DNA from 2 places in the Bacillus thuringiensis genome. Region 1 is predicted to be linked to the other one. Evidence: riboswitches for the same ligand, from Rfam matches in the RefSeq annotation. Region 1 holds a riboswitch; the other holds the start of a gene.

Region 1 (5,420 bases):
GAGTACTCTTGTGGAGTGCTCTGGTCACATGAGATGATTAACATATGAGAGAAACGTGTTTATTTCATTTTATGTAGTAACATGCTGGAATATGAGAAAAAGACACTCTCCTTGTTGAAAGTGTCTTTTCCTTTATGGATTCTCCGATGACAATCTTAATATATGCGAGGGAAAATATTATATGACTGTAAAATAAAAAGACGCCCCCTTTAGGAAAGCGTCCGTTTTATATAAACTTCTCTCGGTGTCTGTTTCAGTATATGTTGTGTGGAGGATGAATATTACATCCTTAGGACGGTTTTATAAAAAGCTTCAGCTTGTTCTTCCCCGTGAGTTAACAAAGTTAAATACTCATCGAAAAAGTCCAAGATTAGTGAGACTTGATAATCTCGCAATGTCATATGATTGACTACATACATGGTACCTTCAGCAGCAAGGTCATCAGTATACGTCTGTTTCTTGCTCATCCAGTCTTTCCACATTGTTAATGCATGCTCAATACATTGTTTATCTGCTGCGAGACGTTCGTATTCCGATTTCGTTAACATATGTAGCCACTCTCCTTATTCTTCTAACATTTCTTCATAGGTGCTCTTGTAAAAATCAAATAGTTCCTGATCGTTTAAATCTTGAATTAATTGGGTTAGTTCGTTTAGTGTTAATCTAGTTGAAAGTCCAGTCGCAATAGTTGCTAGCTCTATTCTCTCGGAATAGTAGCAAATATAAGCTAAGTCATATTCTTTGAATTTACGCATCTGTTTTCCCTTCATAACTATTTTAATCATTTTAGTTGCACTATTTTGCTAACTATATCTAACAAATCGGGTGCAGTGTGCAAATGGGCAGTTTTTTATTATTATGCAATTAGAATTTACTTTTAGATAATGCCTTTAATATAGGATTTATAATTTTATTCAATAAACAAAACCCCTTAAATATAGACCGAACAACCTTCAAATAATCGCCCCCCTAAAAACAAGAAAATCATACTAATTGTTAGAATGTATTTCATTCAAGAAATAAAAAAGTGCTAACACGTTTGCAAACGTACTTGCTAACGTGTAGACGAAATAGACATAATACATCGCTGATATGTCCTTCATAAAAATAAGCTTATCCAAGTAGATGCTACTAACTCAGAATACTTATGATGATAAGCCTGATACTATGAGTATCATTATACGAAAATAAAAGAGAGTTGTGGGCTTTTTTATAATAATCGAGTAGAAAAAGAGTGGTGGGAGACAATAAAACAGAATTTCTATGTATGATAATTATCGTACGCAGAAAGAAGCGCGTGATAATACGGAGGTTATAATGCGAAAATTATTATATTTTATAGCATGCAGTAGTGTTATACTTTTTACTTTACCGAGTGTGTCAATAGCTCAATATGATGCACCTCTTATGGAAGATGCACTTTATTCTGTTTTATTTCCAAAAATAAATAAAGCAATTGAAAAACAATATGGAAGTTTGAAACCGTATCAATGTCCTAAAATTATTAGTTTAAAAAAAGTGTATAGCGGTACATATTTATTTCAAGCAAGTATTGAAGTGACAAAGTATGAACGTGTTGCTGGGAAAATTGCTCCCCCATTTGAGAAGGTAACGATTACATTTAATAACGAAGAAGGCGAATGGGAAGTGAAAAAGATTTCAGTAAAGCGCTTACCAAATGATACAAAATTAAACTGTAAAAAAACAATATAAAAAATTGTTTGACAAATAAAATGGTCCTTTGGTATTGTTAATAGCAACAATTAGATGTTTGAAAATTAAATAGACTTACCTCATCTACTCTCAAAGGTAGAGGCCGCGATAGGAAAGAGTAAGCTATGGGAGATTTCATGGAATCTGTGATCATAGGCTGAAAGGGACTATTGCCGAAATATAAGAATAACCATCTTATTCATATATTGGGACTACATTGAATAAATGTAGTACTGTCATAAGATTTATTTTATGGAGAGCTATTTGGAGATGTTGATGCGGTTTCTTATTTTGAGGAGATAACAACTCGTTTATTTTTTCAATATATATTTTTCCTAATAAGAAACGCGTGTGAACATTGTTCCGCGCGTTTTTTGTCTATCTAAAAGCGTGCTGCAATGAATAGAAGATTGGGGTTATGAGTTTTAGAGGAAATAAGGGAGGAATTTAAATGTATTTACACGGCACAAGCCGAATTAATGGGCAAGGACACTTAGAAATTGGAGGGTGCGATACGACGCAGCTAGCAAAGCAATACGGAACACCACTTTATGTATACGATGAAGAGTCTATTCGAGGAAAATGCCGAGCATTTCATCGTGCTTTTAAAGAAAGTGGTTTCTCTTATCAAGTAGCATATGCAAGCAAGGCGTTCTTGTGCATGGAGATGTGCCGAGTAGCTCGTGAAGAGAATATGTCATTAGACGTTGTTTCTGGAGGAGAATTATATACTGCGCTCCAAGCAGGATTTCCAGCATCACGTATTCATTTTCATGGAAATAATAAAACAGAAGAAGAGATAGTGATGGCTCTTCAGGCGAATATCGGTTGTTTTGTCGTAGATAATTTCTTTGAATTAGAAGTTTTACACGATTTAGCGATGCAACATGGAAAGTTTGTGAACATATTAATTCGTGTAACGCCTGGAGTAGAGGCGCACACACATGAATATATTACAACAGGCCAAGATGATTCGAAATTTGGATTTGGCGTTTCAAACGGTCAAGCGATGCAGGCAATTGGATTTGCTTTACAAAAATCCAATTATAATGTGCTAGGGATTCATTCACATATCGGATCGCAAATATTTGAAACAGCTGGCTTTGTTCGAGCGATTGAAGTTCTTCGCCAATTTTTAGAAGAAGTGAGAGAGCAAACAAACTATGTAGTAAAAGTGTTAAATGTAGGCGGGGGATTTGGAATACGCTACACAGAGTCGGATACACCGTTAACTCTTGAGACATATGTGCGAGCTGTAACAAGTGCAGTGAGAGAACAATTTACTGTATGTGAATATCCATTGCCAGAAATATGGATTGAACCAGGCCGTAGTATTGTAGGTGATGCTGGGACAACAATTTATACAGTTGGATCTGTGAAAGATATTCCTGGTATTCGGAAATATGTATCAGTCGATGGTGGAATGACAGATAATTTAAGACCTGCTTTATATAGTGCGCGTTATGAAGCAATGTTAGCGAATCGAGGGAATGATGAGAATGAGGAACTCGTTTCGATTGCGGGGAAATGTTGTGAGAGCGGAGATATGTTGATTTGGGATATTCATTTACCGAAAGTCGCTGCTGCTGATTTACTAGCAGTTTCCTGTACAGGAGCCTACGGGTACTCGATGGCGAATAATTACAATCGGATTCGAAGACCAGCCGTTGTCTTTGCAAAAGGCGGAACATCGCAAGTAGTTGTGGAACGCGAAACATATGAAAATATTATTGGGAACGATCGCATACGTATTAAAGAGCTTGTTTAAATAGAAAAAGGAGTTGTTCGGATGGGCAATTCCTTTTTTGTAAAATAAAATAATTAAAATATATCGGAAAACTAGGATTGAAAAAAATCAGAATTGTGATAAAATACAAATACAAAGCTTATCAAGAGAAGCGGAGGGAACTGGCCCGAAGAAGCTCGGCAACCTGCTTATAGAAAGCAAGGTGCTAAATCCAGCAAAATGGAATCCATTTTGAAAGATAAGGTAAAATATATTACCGAACAGTCTTTTCGAAATGGGAAAGATTTTTTTTATGAATAAAAAGGGGGGCTGTTCGCGTGAGTGTACGGGAACATTTTGATGAAGTATCCGAGAAGATTGAAGCGATGCTTGCTGATATGAAATATGGCTCAATTACAATTGTTGTGCAAGATGGAAAAGTAATTCAGTTAGAGAAAAGTGAAAAAGTACGTTTAAAGTGAAAAGCGCTGACTAGAAAAACTAGAGGCGGTTTTAACCTATTTTCATTAGGTTAAAATCGTCTTTTTGCTTTTACAGGGGGAAAAAACATGTTGACGTATGAAACGTGGGAAGAAAATGTTGTTTCGTTTTCGGAAGAAGATGAAACGAAAGGTGCGCTATCAGTATTAAATTGGGCTTATGAAGAGTATAAAGATGAAATCGTCTACGCATGTAGCTTTGGGGTGGAAGGTATGGTATTGCTGCACCTTATAAACCAAGTAAATCCATCTGCTAAAGTTGTATTTTTGGATACAAATGTTCATTTTCAAGAAACATATGAATTAATTCAAAGAGTGAGGGAACGATTTCCTTCATTGAATATTATAGAAAAGCAGCCAGAACTTACACTTGATGAACAGGCGAAGTTGCATGGTGAAAAACTGTGGGAGAGCAATCCGAATCTTTGTTGTAAGATTAGAAAAATTTTACCTTTAGAAAAATCATTAGTCGTGGAAAAAGCATGGATATCGGGCTTAAGAAGGGAACAATCAGAAACACGTAAGCATACAAAGTTTATAAATCAAGATCATCGTTTTCAATCTATTAAAGTTTGTCCACTCATTCATTGGACGTGGAAAGAAGTTTGGCGATATGTATACAAACATAGCTTGCCGTATAACCCGTTGCATGATGTTGGCTATCCAAGTATTGGGTGTGAGAAATGTACTTTACCTGTAGGGGATGGTGGCGATTCAAGAGATGGTAGATGGGCTGGGAAAGTGAAAACCGAATGTGGTCTTCATTATCAATAAGATGAATCTTGAAATAAAGCTAAGAGGGGATATAGAAAATGAGCACAGTAAACGAATTAGTAAACCGTATAGATGAGACATATGACGTATCACAAATTGAAAAAGAAATTAAATTAGACAACATTGCTTTAAGTGATTTAGAACTATTGGCGACAGGTGGATATAGCCCGCTTACTGGTTTTTTGGGGAAGGAAGATTATGATTCAGTCGTAGAAACGCTTCGTTTAGCAAATGGTAGTGTGTGGAGTATACCAATTACATTACCGGTAACAGAAGAAGTCGCAGAAAGCCTGAAGACCGGAGAGGAAGTAAAGCTTGTCAACAATGGAAATATATATGGTGCTATTCAAATAGAAGATATTTTCGTACCAGATAAAGAAAAAGAAGCGTTACTTGTATATAAAACAACGGATGAGGCTCATCCAGGAGTGAAAAAATTATATGAACGACCAAACGTTTACGTTGGAGGAACTATTATTCTAACAAAACGCTTTGAAAATAATCAATTTCCTTCTTATCATTTAGACCCAATTGAAACGAGAGAAGAATTTAAAAAACGTGGGTGGAAAACAGTAGTCGGATTTCAAACGAGAAACCCGGTACATCGTGCCCATGAGTATATTCAAAAATCTGCTCTTGAAATTGTAGATGGTCTCTTTTTAAATCCACTCGTTGGAGAAACGAAATCGGATGATATTCCTGCTGAT
Region 2 (5,420 bases), 1.5 Mb from region 1:
TTCAGAAACTAATCTCCTAATGTGGCTGTTTTCGTCATGAATCCACTGTTGTAATATGTTTAGTGTATCTTCATGGTATGTTTCAAGAAAGGGCCGAATGGCATATTCAGCAGTATTCCTTTTCGTTATTTCATACATTGCATTGAACGAGGTTTCAAAATCGTAAAGTCCATATTTTTCAACGTATTTTGCAAGAGGCATGTACATATATCCATTTGTAAATGTGCCTACTTCTGTTGTATTTTCTGGTCCTAATGTTTTCAGTAATATATGTATTGCTTCATTAAAATCTTTTTGTAAAGCATTGTGTAATTCATCTGCCATTACTTCAATACGTTGTTTTAACTCTAAATTTTCAACTTTATATGTTACAGAATCCACAAAGATTCTTTTAGAAAAATTAGGATCGTGTTTACAAATAGAATCAGCTATTTTTTCTGCTAATTCTTCATTAAATAAAAATTTTAACGGAACATAATTACCCATTTTTTCACCTCGGTGGTCAAATGAAAACAATTTTTATTTTTTTATCGACAATCCATAAACTAACGTCTCACTCGGAGTCGTAATACTAAAACCTGTCGTCTTATAATCAAGTTTCACCGTATCACCAGTGTAGTCTTTCGTGAATGAATCCATTTGTACGATAAGCTCTGCATCTTCATATACAACATCATCTGCGTTATATGTATCCCAAATTAAATCGACATCAACGAAAATACTACAAGAGTTCGTCATTGTTCCTCTAATGCGAACGATCTTTTTATCTTCAAGTTCTAATCTATGTATAGCTGCTTTTGCTTCATCAGTAATACGAATGTTCATTGTATCCCAACCTTTATTTATATTTCCTTTATTATTGCAAAAACAGGAGCAATAATAAAGGAAAGAGGTTTGTAACAAAAAACGAGCAAACAAATTTGTTTGCTCGTTTCACTTTATTTTAGTTCACATTTATCAAGTGGAATCACTTTTGTTTTTTTCGTAAATTTATAACCTAACCATAGTACTAAGAAGAGTGGTAAACCGATGTAAGAAACGAGTACACCGTTCCAATCAATTGCTTCACCCATAAATGCGCCGTAGTTTTGTCCTAAAATTACGATGATACAAAGTGTAAATGCGAAGATTGGACCGAATGGGAACCATTTTGCTCTATAGGGTAAGTCTTTTAAATCTTTTCCTTGTGCGATATATGCTTTGCGGAAACGGTAATGACTAATTGCAATTCCGACCCATGCGATAAAACCAGACATTCCAGATGCGTTTAATAACCAAATGTATACAACACCATCACCGAATAAAGAAGCAATGAAAGCAATACTACCAACAATTGACGTTACGATTAGCGCGTTAACAGGTACACCGCGGCTATCTAATTTACCAAGAAACTTTGGTGCTTTTCCTTGGCGAGCTAAATCCCAAAGCATACGAGTTGATGCATACATACCAGAGTTACCAGCAGATAGTACAGCAGTTAAAATAACAGCGTTCATAACAGAAGCAGCAAAGGCAACGCCCGCTTTTTCAAAAATAAGTGTAAACGGACTTACTGTAACATCACTTGCAGCAAGGCTTTCAGTTGTATAAGGAATTAATAAACCAATAACGAGAATCGCAAGGATATAGAATAAAAGAATACGCCAAAAGATTGAACGAATTGCTTTTGGGATATTACGTTCTGGATCAGACGTTTCACCAGCAGCTACTCCTAATAGTTCAGTACCTTGGAATGAGAAACCAGCTGCCATAAATACACCGATAATTGCCATGATACCGCCGTTAAATGGTGCATCTGCAACAGTGAAGTTTTTAAAGCCAACCGTTTCACCGCCCATAATTCCAAAAATCATCATGAAACCAACAATTAAAAAGATAATAATCGTAACTACTTTAATAAGTGCGAACCAATATTCAGATTCACCAAACCCTTTAACAGATAAATAGTTTAAAAGGAAAATAATAGCTAAACATAATCCGCTCCAAATAAGAGAAGGGGTATCTGGGAACCAAAATTTCATAATTAATGTTACGGCTGCAAGTTCAGCAGCAATCGTAATTGCCCAGTTATACCAATAGTTCCATCCAAGTGCAAAGCCAAGTGATGGATCAACAAATTTTGTTGCATACGTGCTAAAAGATCCAGTAACAGGCATGTAAGCTGCAAGTTCAGCTAAGCTTGTCATTAAAAAATAAACCATAATTCCAATTGCGGCGTATGCAATTAATGCGCCACCAGGTCCAGCTGTATGGATGACACCACCGCTGGCAAGAAATAGTCCGGTACCAATTGTACCACCGAGAGAAATCATCGTAAGGTGACGAGATTTTAATCCGCGTTTTAATTCACCTTGTCCTTGTGTAGTTTGCGTTTTAGAGGTAGATTGATTTGTTGCGCTATTCATGTTCAACACTCCTTTTCTTGTAGGTTAGGAAGGAGCGGGGGAGAAAAATACAAAAAACCGCCAAAGGAATTTGGCGGAACGTTTCACAAATAACCACCCCATCATACCCTTCCGTTAAGATAGCACCCCACGTTTACACGGTAATTTTGTAAACGTGACAGTTCTGTTCCTTTCGGAGACAGCCCCAGCTCATATTTCCAGAGAAGAAATATAAACTTCGGCAACTTTTCCTTTCAAACGGAGTCAGCTGACATTCTCTGTGTCTCGTCCGTTTTACTATTAAAAGTCGCAACCTCTACCTCATCGGATTGATGAGGATTTATATATTGCTAAGATTTTTAATATATGGCAATTGTAATGACTTTCTGAATATATTGCAAGATATTTTGTTAGGAAAAGTCAAAAAATCTCGGTTATTGTATAGGAAACGCTTGCAAAACTCCACCCGAACCTACTATTATGTAGCAATAAGCAAAGAAAAAATTGTTATACAAATGTTTCGCAAAAAATATTGAAAAACCCTCTAAATTAAAAGAAAATTCAGAAAAATATAATTCGACATAACTATCAAAAGAGGATTATTCCTTAAATTCGTTTCAAAGAATAAGTATAAATTTAACGAATAGGATGAATATTCTTTTTATTTTTAGTAAAATTGAGGTATTGTTTAATTGAAAAGGGGAAATCAATATGAAATTAGAAACAGAAAGGCTCTATATAGTGCCGTGTACAGAAGAGAGAATTCAAATTGCTAACGAGCAAGGATACAATAGCGGTCCGCATATTGTATGGCATGTAAAGAATGTAAAACAAGATGTGGCTTTATTACCATGGGGGGCGTGGTATGTTCTTCGGAAAGAAGATGATAGCGTTTTAGGTGATATTGGATTTAAAGGTGGACCAAACGAGAATCAAACAGTGGAAATTGGCTATGGATTTATTGAGAAATATTGGAATATGGGCTATGCAACAGAAGCTGTAAGAGAACTAATCGATTGGGCTTTCAAAACAGGAGAGGTAGAAACAATAATTGCAGAGACACTTCTAGATAATTATAGTTCGATTCGTGTTTTAGAAAAGTTACATATGAAGAGAGTAAATGCTACAGAAACGATGATTAATTGGAAAATAGAAAAATAAAAAATACCGCTCTAAATTGGGCGGTATTTTTTATAGTTATGGTAGCATTTGCTTCTGATCATTTGGATACTCAGCTGTTGATGCGTTAGGACGATTGGAATGATTTCGAACAGCAATGAAAATAGAAATAATAACGACAAGACCAACTGCAACGTAAGAAAGTGAAATAATAGTTGGATCCACTTTAAATGTAGTAAGCAGTGTACGTATATTCGTAAAGATAATAAGACCGCCAACTAATACCCCAAGTAAATGTGCTGGAACGATACGAACTAACCATGCAGCAATTGGAGCTGCGACAATACCGCCAAGCATTAACGCAAATACCCAAACCCAGCTTACTTGTTCCCAGCCAAGTGAGATGAAGAAGCCAATTGTTGCAGCGAGTGAAACAGGAAATTCACTCGTATCTACAGATCCAATAACTTTTCTAGCTTCATTTCCTCTTGCTAGAAGAACGGGTGTCGTAATCGGCCCCCAACCACCGCCACCAGTTGAATCAACGAATCCAGCGAATAAACCAAGCGGCACAAGTTGTTTTGCAGACATACGCTTATTTGAAGTGACAATTTGTTTTTGAATGATGAATCGTAATAAAATGTAAACCCCTAAAGTGAATAAAAATATGGAAATGTACGGTTTGATCACATCTCCAGGCAAATTACTTAAAAAACATGCCCCAACAAATGCGCCGATTGCCCCAGGTAATGTAAGCCTGGAAACTGTATATTTATCAACGTTTCCAAATTTGATATGAGATGCGCCAGAAGCTGCAGTTGTAACGACTTCAGCTAAATGAACCGATGCGGAAGCTACAGCCGGTGCAATACCAAACATTAATAATAGTGAAGTAGACGTTACCCCATACGCCATTCCAAGTGCTCCGTCGATCAATTGAGCGAAAAATCCAATAATAGCAAAGACAATTAATTTCTGCATAAATAATCCCCCTGTAATAATAAATGAAAAAGACACTTTTCCCGTATGAGAAAAGTGCCTTTGGTTTTTCCAATCAGCAATAATTAAATTTGTTTCATTATAATACATATTAATCGTATAAATCAACTAGGTTTTAAAGTTTTTGAATTGAATGAAAGAAAAATAAAATATACAATAAAAGGATGGAGAGAAAGGGGAGAAAGACATGTTACGATTTGATCATCTCGTTCACGCAGTTCATGATACACCGAAGGAAGCGGCAAAACAAATGCAGGAACTTGGATTTCATACTGTATTAGGCGGAGAGCATACGAACTGGGGTACTTGGAATAGTTTAAGTTATTTTGACTTATCATACATAGAATTTCTGACAGTTCAACATGAAGAAAAAGCGAAAGAAGCAGAAAATCCATTAGTACAAGAAACAGTGGTGAAACTACAAAATGGAGAAGGAATGCTACAAATCGCAATCCGAACAGATGTAATTGAGGAGCTAGCAGTTAACTTTAATAAGTACGGCTTACATACGATAGGGCCATTTGAAGGGAAACGCATGAGAAAAGATGGCCGGCTTCTAGAATGGAAAATGTTATTTGTTAAGCAAGAAGAGAACGGACCGAAATTACCTTTCTTTATACAGTGGAATGAAACGGACGAAGAAAGAAGAAACGATTTACGTAACATAGGAACGATCACTGAACATAAAAACAAAGTACAACAAATTGAAACGATCCATTATGCAGTGAAAAACGTTCGAGAAACGGTGCGGAAATGGAAAGAAGTAATGAGACTATCTACAAGCTCAGTTGTGAAAAATGAAAAATGGAATGCTGAGTGTCAAAGTGTAGTGTTTGGAAATATTCATGTACAGTTTTGTGAACCGATTGGAGAAGGGCTAGTGCTAGAACATTTGAATAAGAATGGCGAAAATCCATT

The links. Region 1 has a riboswitch for lysine ahead of lysA (diaminopimelate decarboxylase). Riboswitches for the same ligand answer to the same signal wherever they lie in the genome.
Positions count from the first base shown of each region.
Region 2: linked by a shared signal. The riboswitch ahead of AC241_RS15290 (amino acid permease) and the one ahead of lysA (diaminopimelate decarboxylase) in region 1 are both predicted to bind lysine.

Region 1 covers NZ_CP012099.1:1,417,679-1,423,098, forward strand. The annotation lists gene AC241_RS07485 (hypothetical protein) at 282-548, opposite strand; gene AC241_RS07490 (hypothetical protein) at 564-755, opposite strand; gene AC241_RS07495 (DUF3888 domain-containing protein) at 1,318-1,713, shown strand; lysine riboswitch at 1,803-1,984, shown strand; gene lysA (diaminopimelate decarboxylase) at 2,165-3,481, shown strand; SAM riboswitch class I at 3,597-3,705, shown strand; gene AC241_RS07505 (YezD family protein) at 3,778-3,921, shown strand; gene AC241_RS07510 (phosphoadenylyl-sulfate reductase) at 4,009-4,713, shown strand; gene sat (sulfate adenylyltransferase) at 4,752-5,420, shown strand, end outside.
Region 2 covers NZ_CP012099.1:2,946,795-2,952,214, reverse strand. The annotation lists gene AC241_RS15300 (DNA alkylation repair protein) at 1-486, opposite strand, end outside; gene AC241_RS15295 (iron-sulfur cluster biosynthesis family protein) at 520-825, opposite strand; gene AC241_RS15290 (amino acid permease) at 939-2,405, opposite strand; lysine riboswitch at 2,518-2,711, opposite strand; gene AC241_RS15285 (GNAT family N-acetyltransferase) at 3,096-3,545, shown strand; gene AC241_RS15280 (sulfite exporter TauE/SafE family protein) at 3,582-4,484, opposite strand; gene AC241_RS15275 (VOC family protein) at 4,690-5,420, shown strand, end outside.